One region of the Halanaerobium sp. genome, then DNA from elsewhere that is predicted to be linked to it. Evidence: riboswitches for the same ligand, from Rfam matches in the RefSeq annotation. Region 1 holds a riboswitch; each other region holds the start of a gene.
The links. A riboswitch is a leader RNA that binds a small molecule or an ion and turns the genes downstream of it on or off. The one in region 1 is predicted to bind cyclic di-GMP.
Positions count from the first base shown of each region.

Region 1 (3,282 bases):
TTACAGATGCAACTCCAGCTGCCTTTATTGCTTCAGTAAAAGATAGAGGCATGGGCGGCGAAATTGCCAGGCAGGCTATTGCTAATAATGTAGATGTAATGCTCGGTGGTGGCCGTGAAGACTTTATGGAAGAAGAAGCCGGGGAAGATTTAATTGCTAAGGCAAAAGAAAAGGGTTATCAGTATGTATCTGATAAAACACAGTTAGAAAAAGTTGTACATTTAAATGGAAAACTTCTTGGTCTGTTTAATGAATCTTATATGAACTATATTAATGACCGGGATGATCTTGGATCTAATGAGCCTACAATGGAAGCAATGACTAAAAAGGCAATTGAAGTTCTTTCTGAAGACGAAGATGGATTCTTCTTAATGGCAGAGGGAGCAAGAATTGACCATGCAGCACACGCAGCAGATGTACCTGGTGTAGTTGCAGAAACTCTTGATTTTGATGCAAGTGTTAAAGTTGCAATGGATTTTGCTAAGAAAAACGGAGACACCCTGGTAATTGTGACTGCCGACCATGAAACTCTTGGTTTTTCAGCAACCGAGCCAATAGAAAAAGAAGCATTAATGAATATTGGTGTTTCTCCAGAGTATATGGCGGGCCAGATGACAGAAAAAGAAAATGGTAAAGGATATACTGTAGAGAGTGTTAAGTCTGTTTTTGAAGAATACGCTGATATTTCTCTAACTGACGCAGAAGTTGCCAGATTTAATGAGTTAATCCTGGATGAAGAAGGCAATATCAAGTATTCTTATCTTGTAGGATACGAAATTGGTTCAATTATAGCTAATGAGTATCAGGCAGGAGTTGTCAATACAGAAATTAGAGCCAATTCTTCAACAGGTGGCCACACACTTAATTCAGTACCAGTCTTTGCCTATGGCGAAGGAGCTGAAAAATTTAATGGTATGATGCAGAATACTGAATTCTCAGATCTGCTCTTTGATTCCATGAGACCGTAAATAGATTATTATAAATAAAATCCAATAGTTTGATTTAAATATACTTTAAAAATGGTGGTGGGGTTAAGCCTTACTGCCATTTTTTGTTGGAAATCTCGAATAAATTAAGCTGAAAAAATATTTATAATTTAATAATCTTCTGTTATAATTAAAATAATTCGGAGTCTAAATTTAGGCTTAATAAGAATTAAAAATTTAACTGAGGGGTAAGATAATGAGAAAAAGTTTCGTTTATTTAATTGCACTGTTATTGATTTTCGGAGTTAGTTCAGCAGCAATAATCAGGCAGTGATTATTCAAAAATAATTTAAATAACTGCCGAAAATTATAACTTGACATAAATTTACTAATCCTGATATACTTAAAGATGCTATAAAGGGTTAAGAGCTCTTTTTAACAAAGGTAAACTTATCGTGAGGTAAGGACACAAAGCTGAGGGTCTCTTGGAGAGATAGCCGGCTGCTAAAAGGAGGAAATGATGGAATTTAATTTTAAAAAGATCAGTGGTTTTACTTTGCTTTTGTTAATCCTATTTTTGAATTTTTTCGGTACTGCTGATTTAGTTGAGGCTGCCGGGAAGCCAAAAACATTAATTGAAAGAAGTATCTCAGCAGAAGCCAGAATCCCTATTTTTCAAAGAGTAGAGGTGCTTGAGAAGGCAGATGTTGACTATACTTTTCTAATGACTAATTACAACGGCAGCAGAGAAATTATTGTAGAGGCTGGTCTAAAAATTGAAATTTTAAGTAATACTGACTGGAATCTCCGTTTGAATAACAGAAATTTAAATGCACAGGTTTTAATCAGAAAGGCCGGGCAGAATAATTCTGACTGGCAGAATCTAAATTCTACTACAGCTAAATTTAGTGGAGATAGGGGAGTAGAGAAGCTAACTTTTGATTTGAAATTTATTCTTGACCCTGCCGCTAGAGCTGCAGTTAATAATTTAGAACTTGATTTAAGACACAGTATTAACCCTGTTTTATATTAAATTTAAATAAAAGGCAAAAAGAGCTGGAAAAAATATCAGCTCTTTTTATTTTTTAACTTATCTAAAAGGCTGCCAACTCTTTTTTTGGCTGCCTTTTTTTCGTTTTCTTTTAACTCCAACCTAAGTTCTAAAATGCTTCCTTCCACAGTCCCCTCGGGCAGTTCACTTAACGGCAGATAAAAATCAACTTTTTCTTCCGGCCTGATCAGCTCTTTTGAACCGGGTACAAGTGATTCAAATCACTTGTACCCGGTTCAAATAGATTTAATTGAAAAAGCCGTTTAAGCAATGTATACTTATAATAAGTAAATAATAATGATTTAAATCGAGGTGAATTAAGTTGGCTAAAAACCTGGAAATTACTATTTTAGCAGAAAATACAGTTGAAAAGAGAAAACTGCTGGCTGAACACGGCCTTTCATTTTATTTTAAATATAACGGGAAAGAGTATCTCTTTGATACTGGTCAGGGAGAGGTCCTGTTTTTAAATACCAAAAAAATGGGAATAGATTTGGGAAAAATTGATACAGTTTTTTTAAGTCACGGTCATGATGACCATACAGGTGGTTTAAAGAAACTGCTGAAAATTAATCCTCAGGTCAGGGTTTTTGCTCACAGCGAAGTTTTTCTGCCTAAATATAAAAAGGTAGGATCTGAGCTCGAGTTTATTGGAACAGAGCTTGCAGAATCTGAAATTAAAAATTTTGAGGCAGCTGAAACTGCAATCGCTGCAGCAGCAGGTATTTATAATACAGGAGAAATTCCGGCTCGACAGGAGACTTATCTCAATCCCCGATATGTGGTTGAAAAAGATGGCAAGGAAATTACTGATCCCTTTAATGATGATACTTCTTTATATATTGAAACAGAAAGTGGGATTGTAATTCTGCTGGGCTGCAGTCATAAGGGAGTAAAAAATATAATTAATGAAATCAAAGCTGAAATTGGAAATAGAAAAATTGCTGCCATTTTAGGTGGAATGCACCTCAAGCGAGCCAGCAGAGAAAGTATAACAGATTTGATCGACTATTTTAAGGAAATTGATTTTGAACTTCTGGCTCCGGTGCACTGTACCGGGCGGGAGGTAGCCATGAAATTTAAAGAAGCTTTTGGTGAGCGAGTCAAGCTGGCTTCAGTGGGTGATAGATTTGAATTTTAATTTTTTGGAGGCAGGATAATGGAATTTAAACAAATTAAAAATAATAAGGTTTATGAACAGATTATTGAGCAGATAAGAGAATTGATTTATGAAGGTGAACTTAAAAAGGGTGACAAGTTACCTTCAGAAAGACAGCTAAAAAAAGATCTGGGTGTGAGTAGAGC
Region 1 is NZ_QBLR01000062.1:764-4,045, reverse strand. It holds gene CI949_RS08390 (alkaline phosphatase) at 1-968, shown strand, start outside; cyclic di-GMP riboswitch class I at 1,360-1,435, shown strand; gene CI949_RS08385 (hypothetical protein) at 1,447-1,959, shown strand; gene CI949_RS08380 (DUF3006 family protein) at 1,995-2,165, opposite strand; gene CI949_RS08375 (MBL fold metallo-hydrolase) at 2,300-3,118, shown strand; gene CI949_RS08370 (FadR/GntR family transcriptional regulator) at 3,137-3,282, shown strand, end outside.

Region 2 (3,282 bases), on a different contig from region 1:
TTTTTATTTAATTTTTGCCATGTATCCTGAATTTCTTCCTTATAGTTTGTCAAAAATTCGGCCATCATTATACCTCTTCCGTAAATGCTCTTTGTTCTATCATCTTAAATTAAACCTGCAGACGCATAATTTCATTATATGCATCAATTACTTTGGTCTGAACTGCGGTTGTTAGATTGACTGCTAATTTTGCTTTCTCAGCAGCAATCATTACATCATGCACACTATCAGTTTCTCCAGCGGCAAAACTGGCTGTCACGGCCTGCGAATCTTTCTGCAGCTGATTAACTTCGTTCAATTTTTCTCTAAATAGATCTGAGAAAGCCTGAACATTTTTGTTTTTTTCTTCCTTTTGTATTGAGAAATTTTCGAATCCACTCTGGAACTTAACAGGATTAATCTCCATCTTTTTCACTCCTTAATTAAGTGCTGATGTTTAGAGCACTGTTTGCCATACTCTTATAATTAGAAATCGCCTGAATATTTGCTTCATATGCCCTGCTGGCATCTATCATATTAACCATTTCGGTCATCACACTGACATTGGGAAGTTCAACATAACCTTCTTCATTTGCATCAGGATGCTCAGGTCGATATTCAAGCCGAAAAGGAGATTGGTCTTCTGAAATTTCACTAATTTCCACTCCTGCAGATTCAAAACCACCGGCAGTAGAACCGAGACCCGAACCCATCTGATTTTCCAGCTTTTCTTTAAAAATAGGAATTTTCCGTCTGTATGTATTGCCATCCTCATCTCTGGTTGTTTCGGCATTAGCAATATTAGAAGAGATTGTGTCCATTCTTAGCCTCTGAGCTGTAAGACCAGAAGCACTAATATCTATTCCTTTAAACATTATTATTTACCTCCCTGCTGAATAACCTGATTTAAAGTAGAAAAATATCCGGCAGCTCGTTTAGTCATCACATTATAATAAATAGTATTTTTGGCAAGTTCAGCCATTTCCACCTCAATATCCACACTATTGCCGTCATTTCTGCTCATTCGGCTGTTTTCAGAGTTTTGAACAGCAGAATATTGACGGCTAAAAGCTAAATGATTGTCCTGAGTAGTTTTAAGATTAATAGAATCTGAAGAATCCATTTCCTTTTTTAAAGCTCTTTTAAAATCAATATCCTGTCTTTTATAACCGGGGGTGCTCACATTTGCTAAATTATTAGCAATTAATTCACCTCTCCGGGCAGAACCAGCAAGCGCGCTGGTTATAATTTCTAAATTATCCATATTTTATACCCCCATAGAATGAAAAAATCTACAGTTTTTCACTATAGATTTTTAAGTGTACAGTCTGGCAGCCATAATAAAATATCTTAGACCCATAACTTTGCGTCATCAGCTTTCGCTAATTTTGCCTATATAAAACTTTATATTAATTTTATAAAATTATCACTTATTCAACACATATTAAATAAAAAAATAATAATTCATTTTATAGCAGCTTTTTTAAGGACTCCATTACTCTATCTTTTTTGAATGGTTTAACAATAAAATCTTTGGCACCCATTTCAATCGCCTGAATAACAATTTTCTGCTGTCCCATGGCACTACAAACAACAATCTGAGCTCCAGGGTCTATATCCTGAATTGCTTTAATGGCTTCCAGTCCATCCATCACAGGCATTGTGATGTCCATTGTAACAATATCCGGACTTAACTCCTGATATAATTCTACTGCTTCTTTGCCATTTTCAGCTTCACCTGCTATTTCAAATTCATCTTTTAATATATTTTTTAAATTTAATCTCATAAATGCTGCATCATCAACTATTAACACTCTAGGCATTTAAAAATTACCTCCTCTAAATAATATCTGCTATTACATTATATAATAACAGAAATGATTTTTATTTACAATAGTAAAGAATAATTTATCCAAAAATTATAGATTTTTATTCGATTCCTTTTTTTACTATATAATAAATTTAAATGGTAATCAAGTCACGACTGAATGATTTAACCTCGACTCGGCCGTCATCAAGATAAAAGTACATTGAACGACCATAGTCTTTACCCACATCACTACCTGTCACTTTAATTCCTTCATCTTTTAAAACTTCTCTAACAGCTTCAATATTTCTTTCGCCGATTTTCATCACTGAATCTCCACTTTCAGACTTAAACATTCCTGCACCACCAACAATTTTAGCAGCAAGGCGTCTTTTTCTGGCCCCGGCAGCTTCCATTTCTGTAATTAAAAAAGGAATCCCTGTATCTGCATATTTAACAATTTTTTTGCCCCCGGGATTTTCGGGCAGCATTATATGAACAAGCCCCCCTACCTTAGAAAATTTATCATAAAGTGCAATCCCGATACAGGAACCAAGTCCTAGAGTTGCTAAAACTGTATTCTCATCACCAATGGCATGGTCAGCCATTTTAACAACCAGTTTTTCTGCTACCTGATCCAGACTAGGCAAAACTACCACCTACCAGTCTTTGGAAAAGAAAATCAAGTGAGTCTCTTTCTGGAATGAAAAAATAAAAAAGTTCCAACTTCTCTTCTTCGGTAATAAATTCAGTCTCCAGCAGTAAAATATGGTCTTCTGTCTGACTGTAATCGATCACAGAAGAGCTTAAAACTGCAGCTGCCATATCATAAGCCATTGCCGGCACACTCTGGTCTAGAGCCAGATCAGTAAAATCATTGATAGCTTTTAAATAGGCTCCACTCAGAATATTTCCCAGTTCATTAAGCGCAGAATGCTGCATTTCCTTGCCCGGTAGATCATCAGTTGAAAAAATCAGCTTTAACATTTTTTCAACATTTTCCATATCAACAACCAGCAAAATTTTCCCAGAGATCTCACCAGAAAAATTAATCATGATACAGGCAATAAATTCTTCTTCATCGCCAGTGATTGCTGGTAAATCCTGTATCTTAACCAGTTCTACTTTGGGGACAGTCATATTAATCTCCTGTCCAATCATTCCCGAAAAAGCAGTAGCTGCATTTCCAGCTCCGATATTTGCTACCTCTTTTAGGATATCTTTTTTTGTCTGGTCCAATTCCATAAACTTTCCCTCCTAACCTAAACTATTCTTAACTACTACTTTCCGATTCTACATTTTTTAACTCCTCTATTTCGTGATTATTTAAAACATTTTTTAAATCTAAAAGCAGCAGCAGTTCGTCACTTCTGTCAGCTCTGCCTACACCTTCTATATAATCACTGTCTACTTTTCTGGCTAAATCAGGCAAATTTACAATATTTTCTTTTGTCAGCGGTTTGATTTCTTTAACATCATCAACCATCATTCCTGCT
Region 2 is NZ_QBLR01000014.1:655-3,936, reverse strand. It holds gene fliF (flagellar basal-body MS-ring/collar protein FliF) at 1-65, opposite strand, end outside; gene fliE (flagellar hook-basal body complex protein FliE) at 110-406, opposite strand; gene flgC (flagellar basal body rod protein FlgC) at 423-854, opposite strand; gene flgB (flagellar basal body rod protein FlgB) at 857-1,243, opposite strand; cyclic di-GMP riboswitch class I at 1,299-1,382, opposite strand; gene CI949_RS02970 (response regulator) at 1,449-1,802, opposite strand; gene CI949_RS02965 (chemotaxis protein CheD) at 1,942-2,445, opposite strand; gene CI949_RS02960 (chemotaxis protein CheC) at 2,429-3,031, opposite strand; gene CI949_RS02955 (chemotaxis protein CheW) at 3,060-3,282, opposite strand, start outside.
Region 2: linked by a shared signal. The riboswitch ahead of flgB (flagellar basal body rod protein FlgB) and the one ahead of CI949_RS08385 (hypothetical protein) in region 1 are both predicted to bind cyclic di-GMP.

Region 3 (3,282 bases), on a different contig from region 1:
TTCTGCCTTATTAACATACATCTTCTTATCTGCTGCTTTAAATACTTCTTCTAAAGATAATTCATTTGTATCTTTAACTGAATAACCAATTGAAATCGAAAATATATTGATTACATTATTTCCATTAAAATATTTACTCTGCTTTGATTTGATTCTCTGGTAAATCTTTTGGGCTTCACTACTAGCAGTATCTGGTAAAATCAAAGCAAATTCGTCTCCTCCGATTCTGGCTACAATATCTTCATCTCTGGTCGAGTCGGTTATCATTTGAGCAGCTGTAATAATATAATCATCTCCTGCCTGGTGACCAAAGTTATCATTGACATATTTCAAATTATCTAAGTCTGCGATCATAATTGTAATTGGCAGTTCGCGGCTGGAGTCCAATCTCTGCATCTCATTTTCAAAATACCTTCTATTATAAAGGCCGGTCATCTCATCGTGAAAAGATAAATACTGAATCTCATTTTCTTTAATTTTATTTTCTGTAATATCAAGAGAAGTTCCGACAATTTTTTCTGCTTCTCCTTTATCATTTATCACAGGAGTCAGCTTTGTCAGCCAGATTCTTTTCCCTGCAGGTAAATCAAGTTCTTCTTCATAACTTATAGTCTTTTTTTCAATCAGACACTGTCTGTAATTTGTTTCCAGCTCTTCACCAAAATCTTTTCCAAAAGCTTCAACTGGAGTTTTCCCTTTTATATCCTCGGTCTTCAATCCAGTAGCATTTTCATGAAAAGTATTTAGCCGTTGAAATTTCAATTCTTCATTTTCAACATTAATTAAAAATATTGCATTCTCTACATTATTGAAAATAGTCTCAAATTCTCGCGATAACTTTTCAAGTTTTAAACTGCTCTTTTTTCTTTCAGAAATATCTCTCACACTGACAATAATATTTTGCTTTTGTCCTTCAGTTTCAAGATTTAACATTTTTGCTTCATAATATTTCCTGGTATTATCTATCAAAAGACTGTATTCAAAAGCAACAGAATTTTTCTGGTTAAAAAGCGTATTAATCTTATCCTGATAGGTAGCGTAAGCTGCTTCAGTTAAAAATTCCTTAATATTTTTACCAAGCGCCTCTTTTTTCGGATAAAGTAATTTTGATTCATCTCCTGTCCAGAGGTCTAAAACATCCCCATTTTTGTTTATTAAAAATATCATATCCGGCACCGCTTCAATTATTCGCTGCAGATTATCCCGATTACGTCTCAGTTCATTTTCCAAAATATTCTGCTCAGTTATATCTTCTGCCTGACAAAAAATATTTTCTACAGCACCCTGTGCATTAAAAATTGGACTTTTCTTAATAGCAAGCAGTCTATTTTCACCATTAGAGTTTTTATACCATTTTTCATTTTTAATATCTTTTTTATCTAAAAATATCTCTATATTTTCTGCAATTACTTCCTCAGCCTCTTTAGGCTTTAAAATATCATAAATATATTGATCCCTAAACTTTTCTTCTTTTTTTCCTAAAAACAAAGCATAACTATGATTAACCATCTTATATGTATAAGGATCTTTGAAATACCAAATTTGTTGATCCAGGTTTTTGACAATTTCTTTATTAACTTTTTCCTCGATAATATAATCTACTTTCCTTTTTCCCATAATTATCTTGATATTATTTTTTAATTCATGATAATCAATCGGTCTGTTCAAAAAAAGTTCTCCATTCAAAAGCTGCTGATTTAACTCTTTTTTCTTAGAATCAGCGGTCAAAAAAATAATGGGAACATCATATTTTCTTTTTATTTTTTCAGCCAGTTGATAACCACTCAGCTTCCCAGCCAGCACTATATCAACAATCATTAATTGTGGTAACTTATTTTTATTTATATTTTCTATCTGTCTTAAAACTTCTTCTGCCTCAGAAAAATATTCTGCACTGTATTCTAAACTAGTTAAAATTTCTTTAATTTTTGCCCTATCAAATTTGGAATCCTCAACTACAAATATATCTTTCAAAGTTATCAGCTCCTATTAAAAATCCGGATTATCAATTACCGCTTCCTAATTTTTTTGATCTAAAATTAAATATAAGTAAACAAATTAATTTAATATACAATAATATAATAGCAAAAATAGCCAGCTAAAAACACTGGCTATTTTATCCTGAGGTAGATCTGACAATCATAGATTTAATCCTTAGATTCAGATTTTTGCGTCACAGACTTTCGCCTGTTTTGCCCTTAAAATTAAATTTTAAATTTTTTAAATACCATTATTAATAGTATTCGTTATTAGCAGGAAAATTCCTTTATTTAAAAATAAATTTCTCCATCCTGCTAGCAGCGGCTGAGTAGAGACCTCTGCTAAAGAATGGAGAATTGATTAGGGAAAGTTATAATAATCCAGTTAAACTGGATTTTTTGCTTTAAATTAATTTATTTAAATCACCTTATTAAGATAAAACTGCTTTCTAAATTATAATAACATTAATGTCTAAAGTGCCTCTTACCGGTAAAGACCATAGCAATTCCTAATTCATTACAGGCTTCAATTACCTGCTCATCACGAATTGAGCCGCCTGGCTGAATAATTGCTTTGATTCCCAGCTCAGCTGCCTTTTCTACAGCATCCGGGAAGGGGAAGAAAGCATCTGAAGCCACAACTCCACCTTCCTGACGGCCATCAGCTTTGCGGCCGGCAATAATTATCGAATCAACTCTGCTCATCTGACCGGCACCAACACCAACTACCATTTCATCTTTGGCCATTACAATTGCATTTGACTTAACATGTTTTACTACCTTCCAGGAAAATAGAAGGTCTTCAATCTGCTCCTTGGTTGGAGCTTTTTCAGTTACTACCTCTAAATCTTCAGCAGTAGTCTGCGCTAAATCTCTGTCCTGAACTAAAAGGCCACCGGTTACTTTTTTCATGCTGTAGCCCGGCTTCTCACGGTTAATAGAAAGCTCTCCAGTTTTTAAAATCCGCATCTTATCAGAGCGCTCTTTTAAAATTTCTAAAGCCTCAGCTTCATAATCAGGAGCGATTACAACTTCGATAAATTTATCCTGATCGGCAATTTCCCTGGCTGTTGCTGCATCAATTTTCCTGTTGGCAGCGACAATTGAACCAAAGGCAGATAGAGGATCACCTGCATGGGCATTAACAAAAGCATCTTTTAAATTATCTGCTTCTGCTATACCACAGGGGTTGGCATGTTTGATTACTGCGGCTGCCGGCTTAGCTTCAAATTCCTTGATCAGCTCTAAAGCTCCATCTGTATCATTGATATTGTTGTAGGACATTCCCTTTCCGTGCAGCTGC
Region 3 is NZ_QBLR01000020.1:26,177-29,458, reverse strand. It holds gene CI949_RS04080 (diguanylate cyclase domain-containing protein) at 1-1,974, opposite strand, end outside; cyclic di-GMP riboswitch class I at 2,123-2,207, opposite strand; gene purH (bifunctional phosphoribosylaminoimidazolecarboxamide formyltransferase/IMP cyclohydrolase) at 2,445-3,282, opposite strand, start outside.
Region 3: linked by a shared signal. The riboswitch ahead of CI949_RS04080 (diguanylate cyclase domain-containing protein) and the one ahead of CI949_RS08385 (hypothetical protein) in region 1 are both predicted to bind cyclic di-GMP.